3 regions of the Streptomyces sp. NBC_00090 genome follow, and region 2 is predicted to be linked to each of the others. Evidence: riboswitches for the same ligand, from Rfam matches in the RefSeq annotation. Region 2 holds a riboswitch; each other region holds the start of a gene.
The links. A riboswitch is a leader RNA that binds a small molecule or an ion and turns the genes downstream of it on or off. The one in region 2 is predicted to bind cobalamin.
Positions count from the first base shown of each region.

Region 1: it holds a riboswitch for cobalamin, as region 2 does, so the genes downstream of both, OG361_RS14995 (ABC transporter substrate-binding protein) here and OG361_RS09620 (cobalamin biosynthesis protein) in region 2, are expected to answer to the same signal.
Region 3: it holds a riboswitch for cobalamin, as region 2 does, so the genes downstream of both, cobN (cobaltochelatase subunit CobN) here and OG361_RS09620 (cobalamin biosynthesis protein) in region 2, are expected to answer to the same signal.

Region 1 is NZ_CP108224.1:3,418,353-3,421,618, forward strand. It holds gene OG361_RS14990 (FecCD family ABC transporter permease) at 1-209, opposite strand, end outside; gene OG361_RS14995 (ABC transporter substrate-binding protein) at 206-1,177, opposite strand; cobalamin riboswitch at 1,216-1,350, opposite strand; gene OG361_RS15000 (HD domain-containing protein) at 1,343-1,948, opposite strand; gene OG361_RS15005 (GlxA family transcriptional regulator) at 1,914-2,477, shown strand; gene OG361_RS15010 (Mov34/MPN/PAD-1 family protein) at 2,468-2,893, opposite strand; gene OG361_RS15015 (amino acid permease) at 2,968-3,266, opposite strand, start outside.
Region 2 is NZ_CP108224.1:2,176,345-2,179,610, forward strand. It holds gene OG361_RS09610 (anion permease) at 1-752, shown strand, start outside; gene OG361_RS09615 (hypothetical protein) at 765-986, shown strand; cobalamin riboswitch at 1,092-1,244, shown strand; gene OG361_RS09620 (cobalamin biosynthesis protein) at 1,277-2,251, shown strand; gene OG361_RS09625 (cobyric acid synthase) at 2,248-3,266, shown strand, end outside.
Region 3 is NZ_CP108224.1:4,333,863-4,337,128, reverse strand. It holds gene OG361_RS19325 (cobalamin biosynthesis protein CobG) at 14-1,303, opposite strand; cobalamin riboswitch at 1,383-1,516, shown strand; gene cobN (cobaltochelatase subunit CobN) at 1,557-3,266, shown strand, end outside.

The DNA of each region.
Region 1 (3,266 bases), 1.2 Mb from region 2:
GTCCGGTACGGGGAGGGGGCCGCCCGCCCGGTCAGGGCGTCGAGCACCTGGCCGGGCGGGATGCGGACGGAGCCGAGGGCGAGGGAGGCGAGGCCGGCGAGGGCGAGGGCCAGGACGAGTCCGGTGACGACGAGGGCGTACCGGACCCGTGGCGGGGCGGGGGCCGGGGCCCGGACCGGGGTCCGGGCCGGGCGGAGGAGCGTGGTCACCGGGCCGGGTGGAGCTGGGCGGCGAGCTTGTCGACGGCGTCGGGGACCCGGACGCCGAGGACGGTGTCGGAGAGGGGCAGGACGGCGAACCGGCGGTTCTTGATCGCGGGGACGTCCTTGAGGGCGGGGTCGTCGAGGAGCCGCTTCTTCTTCTGTTCGACGGTGGTGGAGCCGTAGTCGTAGATGACGACGACCTCGGGCCTGTGGTCGACGACCTGTTCCCAGGTGGCGTCGCCGAAGGCCTTGTCGAGGTCGGCGAAGACGTTCCGGCCGCCGGCCCGGGTGATGAGCTCGTTGCCGATGCCCTTGCCGCCCGCCGTGAACGCGGTCTTGTCGCCGCTGTCGTAGACGAAGACGGAGAGCGGCGGGGTGCCCTTGAGGCGCTTGTCGGTGGCGGCGACGGTCGTGCGCGCCTCCCGGGTCCAGGTCTCGGCCCGGTCGGGGACGCCGAAGGTCCGGCCGATCTCGCGGACTTCGCGGTAGAGGTCGTCGATCGAGGTCGCACCGGACGGGCAGTACTCGGTGTTGAGGCGGGTCTCGATGCCGGAGCGCTTGAGGTCGTCGCGGCCGCGGCCGTCCTTGGCGTCGAAGGCGGTGGCGTAACCGCCGTACACGAAGTCGGGGTTGGCGGCGAGGAGGGCTTCCTTGGAGGGGTATTCCTTCGCGAGGACGGGGACGGTGTCGTACGCCTTCTTGTAGGCGGGGAGGATCGCGTCGTCGAGGTAGGCGGTGCCGACGAGGGACTTCTCCAGGCCGAGGGCGAGCATGACCTCGGTGACGTGCTGGTTCATGGTGACCACGCGCTTCGGCGGGGCCTGATAGGTGGTCTTCACGCCGCAGTTGTCGACGGTGTACGGGAATCCCGGTGCGGGCTTCGCCGCGGAGGTCTGCTCCGAGGGGGCCGAGCAGCCGGCGAGCAGGGAGACGAGGGCGGCGGCGGGCAGCAGGGCACGGCGGGGCCAGGTCATGGCGGAATGCCTCCTCCGGGGATTTCCACGTCCCCGATCGGTGGTGAGAGGCGGCAGGTCAGTTCCTGGCTCCCAGCACCCGAGGGGGCTGGTCACAGTGGCGGGACCGTGCCGGATTCACACCGGCTTCCTGGGTCCTGCCGCCCGTTGGTCCCGGCCAGTCTCTCACTCGGGCCAGGCGGAGTTCCGGATGGTGTCCACGAAGTCGCCGGGTGTGAAGCCGGGCACGTAGTGGCGCAGTACGTCGGCCTTCACGTTGCCGAAGTTGGTGTCCGGCCTGGGGGCGATGCCCTCGGCGAAGGCTTCCAGGATGCGACGCTTGAAGTCGGGGCGGGGGTGGGCGGCGACGATCGCGGCCCGGTCCTCGGGGGTGACGGCGGCGGGGTCGTCGTAGCCGATGCCGAGGACGTCGTACTCGACGCCGGCGGTCACGAGCGCGACCTCGGGCTCCATGAACTCCGGGATCCCGGGGGTGGTGTGGAGGGCGATCGCGGTCCAGACGCGGCGGACGGCGTCCTCGTCGGCGCCCTGCGCGCGGAGGAAGGCGGCGGCCTCCTCGGCGCCGTCGACCTCGAAGCGGCGGCCGCTGTTCCGGTGCTTCTCCCCTAGGCCGAGGTCGTGGAACATCGCGCCGACGTACAGGAGTTCGGGGTCGTAGGCGAGGCCGAGGGCCCGGCCGCGGAGGGCTCCGAAGAGGTGGACGCGGCGGGAGTGGTGGTAGACGAGCTCGCTCGCCGTGTCGCGGACGAGTTCGGTGGCGGCGGACGCGATCCATGTGCGGGACGGGCGGGACGGCGAGGTGTGGAGCTCGGCGGGGGTGACGGCCGGGATCGACCTGTGTCTGGCCCTGGTGGAGGAGGACCGGGGCCCGGAGGCGGCCCGCGCGGTGGCGCGGGATCTGGTGGTCTTCCTCCAGCGGCCGGGTGGGCAGTCGCAGTTCTCGGCGGCCTCGCGGACTCCCCCGACCGGGCATCCGGTGGTCCGCCCGCTCCTGGACGCGGTGGTGGCGGATCCGGCCGCGGACCACAGCGCGCCGGTGCTCGCACGGCGGGCGGGGGTGAGCGTCCGGCATCTGGCCCGGCTGTTCCGGGAGCAGATCGGGGCGACCCCGGCGGCGTACGTGGAGCGCGTACGGGTGGAGGCGGCGCGGATGCTGCTGGAGGGCGGGGCGAGCGTGACGGGGGCGGCGGCGCGGAGCGGGCTCGGCAGTGACGAGAGCCTGCGGAGGGCGTTCGCCCGGCACTTCGGGGTGACGCCCTCCGCGTACCTCGCGCGCTTCCGTACGTCGTCCTACTCGTAGGCCTCGACGACCTTGACGTCCTCCTCGGTCACGACGCCTTCGACGATGGTGAAGGAGCGGAACTGGAAGGGGCCCGCGCCGTCGGTGTCGGCGGTGGAGACGAGGACGTAGTGGGCCTGCGGCTCGTTCGCGTACGAGATGTCCGTGCGCGACGGGTAGGCCTCGGTGGCGGTGTGCGAGTGGTAGACGATGACGGGCTCCTCGTCCCGGTCGTCCATGTCGCGGTAGAGCTTGAGCAGGTCCGCGGAGTCGAACTCGTAGAAGGTGGGCGAGCGGGCGGCGTTCAGCATGGGGATGAAGCGCTCGGGGCGGCCGCTGCCCTCCGGGCCCGCGACCACGCCGCAGGCCTCGTCGGGGTGGTCCGCGCGGGAGTGTTCCACGATCTGGTCGTACAGGGCCCGGGTGATGGTCAGCATGCCGACAGGATAAGCAGACGGGCCGTCCCGTACCGAGGAGTGGTACGGGACGGCCCGGATGCTGGACAGAGTCCTTACGACCGCTTGGCGAAGGCGGCGCCCTCGGGGTTGCGGGACTTGAGGACCAGGTAGGAGACGCCCAGGATCAGGCCCCAGACCGGCGCGCAGTAGAGGGAGACGCGGGCGCCCTCGTCGATGCCCATCATCACGATGACCATGCCGATGAAGAGGAGCGCGAACCAGCTGGTGTACGGGGCTCCCGGGGCCTTGAAGGTGGACTCGGGGAGCTCGCCGCGGTTGGCCTTGGCGCGGTAGCGGATCTGGCAGACCAGGATCATGATCCAGGCCCACATGCCGGAGATGGTCGCGAAGG
Region 2 (3,266 bases):
GGGTCGGCCAGATCGCCTCCGCCGGTCTCGTCTCCCTCGCCCACGGCACCAACGACGCCCAGAAGACGATGGGCATCATCACCCTCGCCCTGGTCACCGGCGGCGTCCTCGCCCCCGGCTCCAACCCCCCGATGTGGGTCATCGTCGCCGCGGGCGTCGCGATCGCGCTCGGCACCTACCTCGGCGGCTGGCGCATCATCCGCACCATGGGCAAGGGCCTCACCGACCTCCGGCCGCAGCAGGGCTTCGCCGCCCAGACCAGCGCCGCCACGGTCATCCTCGCCTCCTCGAACCTCGGCTTCTCCCTCTCCACCACCCAGTCCTGCTCGGGTGCCGTGATGGGCGCGGGCCTCGGCCGCAAGGGCGGTGTCGTCCGCTGGTCGACCGCCACCCGGATGTTCGTCGCCTGGGGTCTGACCCTGCCCGCCGCGGGCCTGGTCGCCGCCGCCGCCGAGTTCCTCACCAAGCAGGGCCCCTGGGGCATCGCCGCCGTCGCGGTCCTCCTCGTCGCCGGCTCGGCCGTCATCTGGGCGCTCTCCCGCCGCAAGCCGGTCGACCACACCAACGTCACCGACGACGACCTCGACGCCCCGGCCGAGCCCGCGGGCGTGGTGACCACCGCGATCGCGGCCGTCACCCCGCCGCCGGCCGGTTCCGTCGCCGCCGTCGCGGACGAGGACCTCAAGACCACCATCCCGTCGCCGGCTCCCACCGACCCGGCCGCTCCCCCGGCCCCCGCCGCAGCGGTGTAAGGAACGAACGACATGAAGATCGACTGGGCAGCTCTCGGCTCCGTCTTCGGAGTCAGCCTCGTGGCGACCGTCGCCCTCGTGGGCCTCTTCACCCTCGGCATCGTCGGCCTCTCCAAGCAGGAGCAGGCCGCCGCACAGGGAGGCTCCGCCACCCTGGCCCGGACCGGCGCCTACGCCTGCTTCGCCCTGTGCGTGGCGGCCGTGAGCTACGGCATCTACCTGATCGTCGTCTGACGGTCCTCCCTTCCACGGCGGCCGGGCGGTCCGCACCCTCGGGTGCGGGCCGCCCGGCCGCCGTGTTTGTGGTGCTTCGCACAGTGACCTGTCGCAGGTCAAGGGTGAGTTGACGGGTGTTCGCGGGCCGTGGTGGACTGCCGAGGCCATTACGGCGGTAGCAGAGGAAGTCCGGTGTGAATCCGGCGCGGTCCCGCCACTGTGACCGGATCCGAAGGGTCCGGGAGTCAGGAACTCTCGCCGCCGGTCACGTCGACCCAGGGCGCGGACCCTGAGTGAGGACATGCGCCATGCCCGGTCGCATCAGAGCCAGCCGCCTTTCCCCGGACGGATTCGCGTACGGCGCGGCCCTCGGGCTCGCCGTCGACCAGCTCATCGGCGATCCCCGCCGCGGACACCCCGTCGCCGTCTTCGGCCGCGCGGCCGCCGCGGTCGAACAGCGCCTCCACCGCGACCACCGCGGGTGGGGCGCCCTGCACACCGCCGTCTGCGCCGGCACCACCGCGGCCGTGGGCGCGCTCGCCGCACGGGCCGTCCGGGACCGGCCGGCCGCCGCCGTGGCGCTGACCGCCGCCTCCGTCTGGGCCGTCGTCGGCGGTACGACCCTGGGGCGGGAGGCCCGCGCGATCGGCGGGGCGCTCGCCGTCGGGGACCTGGAGGTGGCCCGCGAGCGGCTGCCGCACCTCTGCGGGCGCGACCCGCACTCCCTGGACGGCCCCGCGATGGCCCGCGCGGTCGTCGAGTCGGTCGCCGAGAACACCTCCGACGCCGTCGTCGGCGCCCTCTTCTGGGGCGCGGTCGCGGGCGTGCCCGGTCTCGTCGGCTTCCGGGCCGTCAACACCCTGGACGCGATGGTCGGCCACAAGTCCCCGCGCCACCGCCGCTTCGGCTGGGCCTCGGCCCGCCTCGACGACGTGGCCGGCTGGCCCGGAGCCCGGCTGACCGCCGTGGCCGCGACGCTCGCCGGAGGGAATCCGCGCGGGGCCGTACGGGCCTGGCGGGCGGACGCGGCCCGGCACCCGAGCCCCAACGCGGGGCCCGTCGAGGCCTCCTTCGCGGGCGCCCTCGGCGTACGGCTCGGGGGGACCCTCTCGTACGGCGGGCGGGTCGAGCACCGGCCCGTGCTCAACGGGGACGGGCGGCCCGTCGAGGTCGCCGACATCGAACGGGCGGTCCGGCTCTCGCGCCGGGTGACCGCGCTGACCCTGGCCGCCTGTGTCGGCGGCCGCATGATCATCGGTGCCGTGAAGCGGAGGAACGCATGAGGGGTGGGGGGCTGCTCGTCGCCGGGACCACGTCCGACGCGGGCAAGAGCGTCGTGACGGCCGGCATCTGCCGGTGGCTGGTCCGCAAGGGGCTGAAGGTGGCGCCCTTCAAGGGACAGAACATGTCCCTCAACTCCTTCGTGACCCGCGAGGGAGCCGAGATCGGGCGGGCCCAGGCCATGCAGGCGCAGGCCGCCCGGGTCGAGCCGACCGCGCTCATGAACCCGGTCCTGCTCAAGCCCGGCAGCGACCGCTCCAGCCAGGTCGTCCTGATGGGCAAGCCGGTGGGCGAGCTGTCCGCCCGGGGCTACCACGGGGGGCGGCAGAAGGAGCTCTTCGAGCCCGTCCTGGCGTGCCTGGAGGAACTCCGGGGCATGTACGACGCCGTGATCTGCGAGGGGGCGGGCAGTCCGGCCGAGATCAACCTGCGGCGCACGGACATCGTGAACATGGGCATCGCGCGGGCCGCGCGGCTGCCCGTCGTGGTGGTCGGGGACATCGACAGGGGCGGGGTCTTCGCCCAGTTCTTCGGCACGACGGCGCTCCTCGCGCCCGAGGACCAGGAGCTGATCGCGGGCTACCTCGTGAACAAGTTCCGGGGCGATGTCACCCTGCTCGAACCGGGCCTCGACATGCTGCACGGGCTCACCGGACGGCGGACCTTCGGCGTCCTGCCGTACGCGCACGGGCTCGGCATCGACGAGGAGGACGGGCTCCGGGTCTCGCTGCGGGGCACCGTGCGCGAGTCCGTCGTCGCCCCGCCGGTCGGCGCGGACGTGCTGCGGGTCGCCGTGTGCGCCGTACCGCTCATGTCGAACTTCACGGACGTGGACGCGCTGGCCGCCGAGCCGGGCGTCGTCGTCCGGTTCGTGGACCGGCCGGAGGAGCTCGTCGACGCGGACCTGGTCGTCGTGCCCGGCACACGCGGCACGGTCAAGGCGCTCGCGTGGCTGCGGGAGCGGGGGCTCGCGGACGAGCTGGCCCGCCGCGCGGCCGAGGGGCGGCCGGTGCTCGG
Region 3 (3,266 bases), 2.2 Mb from region 2:
CTGTTGCTCTCGCTCATCTCGTCGTCGTGGTGGCGGGGGTGGTGGTGCGGGCCGTGGTCACCGCTTCGGGCAGGGCGGTACGGGGGATGGGGGCGCCGTCCACCAGATAGGCGCCGTCGGCGGTGGCGACGACGTCGACCCAGGTGCCGTGCGGGTGGCCGCAGCGGCGCTCGCACCCGGAGTAGTGGACGGGGAGTCCAAGGGCCCCCGGGTGCGCGTCGGCGCGGACGTCCGCGAGGGACTTGGCGCAGCCGGGCAGCCCCGTGCAGGCGGTGACGCCCGCCCAGGGGGAGTCGGGGCGGGTGATCAGCCCGTACGAGGTGAGGCCCGCGAGCCTGCCGGCTTCCGCTGTCGCCCCGACCACGACCGCTCCGCGCCACGGCGTCAGCCGCACCTCCTCGGCGGGCAGCAGCGCGCGCAGCTGGGCGGCGGTGAGGCGGCCGAGGGGGGCCAGGACGTACAGGGCGGTGGGGCCGAGCGGACCGGGCGCGGGCGGCGGGCCCAGGACCAGCAGGGACTCCGCCGCCGGTACGGGCTCCGCCGCGATCCCGGCGCGGTCGAGGGCGCCCGCCACGTCCGGGGCGCACTCCGCCGGCAGCTCCCGCACCCGCCAGGCCCCGTTCCCGGCCTCGCGGGCGGCGTCCAGGAACGCCCCGGCGGCGGCGAGCGCGGCCCGCGGCGCGTCGGCTCCGCCGACCCGGAAGGCCCGCCCGCCGACGTACAGGAGCGCGGAGGAGGAGAAAGAGGCGGAGGAGACAGAGGAGGAACCCCGCTCCACTGCGACCAAGGTCACATCGCCCCCGAGTCCCGCCACGTCACCGCGTCCGTCGTCGAGGACGAAGAGGAAACGGCCGGAAAGCGCCGCGGTCCAGGGTTCGGCACAGAGCAGCTCGTCGAGCTCACGGGCCCACAACTGGACCTCGGGGCCGCCGAGTCCGTCGAGGCCGGCGGCGGGCGAGGCCACGATGTTGCGGACGCGCTCGTGGGTGGGGGAGGGCAGCAGGCCCGCTTCCGCGAGAAGCGCGGCGAGCTCGGCGCCGCAGCCCTCCGCGAGGCCGCGCAGCTCCGCGTTCCCCCGGGAGGTGAGACTGATCCGCCCGTCGCCGAGGGACTCCGCCGCGTGCGCGAGCGTCTCGATCTGACGTGCCGTCAACCGCCCTGCGGGCAGCCGCAGTCGGGCCAGCCGGCCGTCGTCGGCGGTGTGCAGGCGCAGCGCCCCGGGGCAGGCGTCGCCACGGTCCCGTATGCGAGCTTCGCCCCGTTCGGGCGCAGAGGGTGGGGTGGGCGGCATGGCGGCGAGCATACCCACGGGGAACCGGCCCGCCACCGGGTGTGATCCGGCCGACTCCACGGCCCGCCCCGCCCCGCCGACGGCACGATCTACTATGCAGATCGGCATGGGGTTCCAGGACCCCGGGGAGGAAGCCCGGTGAGAATCCGGCGCGGTCCCGCCACTGTGAGCCGGCCCCGGCGACGGGACCGGTGAGTCAGGAACTCCCGCCGTCCACACGACCACCCGGGGCGCGGACAACCCCGAGGAAGGGCCTGCGCACGCCATGCTTCTGCTGCTGTCGCACTCCGACACCGACCTGCTCAGCGCCCGTGCGGCGAACGCCGTCTCGGCCGAAGGGCCGGTGGAGTACCGCTTCGCCAACCCCGCCCGGCTGCCCCTCGCCGACCTGCCCGGCCTCCTCGACGGCGTCGAGCTCGTCGTCGTCCGCCTCCTGGGCGGCCTCCGCTCCTGGGAGGAGGGGATCGACGCGATCCGCGCCACCGGGAAGCCGGTCGTCGTCCTCAGCGGCGAACAGGCCCCCGACGCCCAGCTGATGGAGACCTCGACCGTCCCCGTCGGCGTCGCCACCGAGGCGCACGCCTACCTCGCGCACGGCGGCCCCGGCAACCTGGAGCAGCTGGCCCGCTTCCTCTCCGACACGGTCCTCCTCACCGGCCACGGCTTCGAGGCCCCGGCCGCCGCCCCCACCTGGGGCCCGCTGGCGCGCACCCCGAGGCGTACGGACGGCCCGACGATCGCGGTGCTCTACTACCGCGCCCACCACATGAGCGGGAACACCGCCTTCGTGGACACCCTGTGCGAGGCGATCGAGGACGCCGGCGCCCAGGCGCTCCCGCTGTACGTGGCCTCCCTGCGGGCCCCCGAGCCCGAGCTGCTCGACCGGCTGCGCGGGGCCGACGCGATCGTCACCACCGTCCTCGCCGCCGGTGGCACCAAGCCCGCCGAGGCGCAGGCCGGCGGCGACGAGGAGGCCTGGGACGCGGGCGCGCTCGCCGCGCTCGACGTGCCGATCCTCCAGGCGCTCTGCCTGACCGGTTCGCGTGCGAACTGGGAGGAGAACGACGAGGGCCTGTCGCCGCTGGACGCGGCCAGCCAGGTCGCCGTCCCCGAGTTCGACGGCCGGCTCATCACCGTCCCCTTCTCCTTCAAGGAGATCGACGCGGACGGTCTGCCCGCGTACGTCGCGGACGCCGAGCGCGCCGCCCGCGTCGCCGGGATCGCGGTCCGCCACGCGCGCCTGCGGCACATCCCGAACGCCGAGAAGAAGCTGGCGCTCGTCCTCTCCGCGTACCCGACGAAGCACTCCCGCATCGGCAACGCGGTCGGTCTGGACACCCCCGCCTCCGCCGTCTCCCTCCTCCGCCGCCTTCGTGAAGAGGGGTACGACTTCGGTCCCGTCGAGGAGCTCCCCGGCCTGGTGTCGGGCGACGGCGACGAGCTGATCTACGCCCTCATCGAGGCCGGCGGCCACGACCAGGACTGGCTGACCGAGGAGCAGCTCGCCCGGAACCCGGTCCGCATCCCGGCCGCCGACTACAAGCGCTGGTACGCCGAACTCCCCGCCGAGCTGCGGTCGGACGTCGAGGAGCACTGGGGGCCGCCGCCGGGCGAGATGTTCCTGGACCGCTCCCGCAACCCGGAGGGCGACATCGTGCTCGCCGCCCTGCGCCGCGGGAACCTGCTGATCCTCATCCAGCCGCCGCGCGGCTTCGGCGAGAACCCGATCGCGATCTACCACGACCCCGATCTGCCGCCGTCCCACCACTACCTGGCCGCCTACCGCTGGATCGCCGCCCGTGCCGAGGACGGCGGCTTCGGCGCCGACGCCATGGTCCACCTGGGCAAGCACGGCAACCTGGAGTGGCTGCCCGGCAAGAACGCCGGCCTGTCCGCCGCCTGCGGCCCGGACGCTGCCCTCGGCGACATCCCCCTGATCTACCCCTTCCTCGTCAACGACCCGGGCGAGGGCACG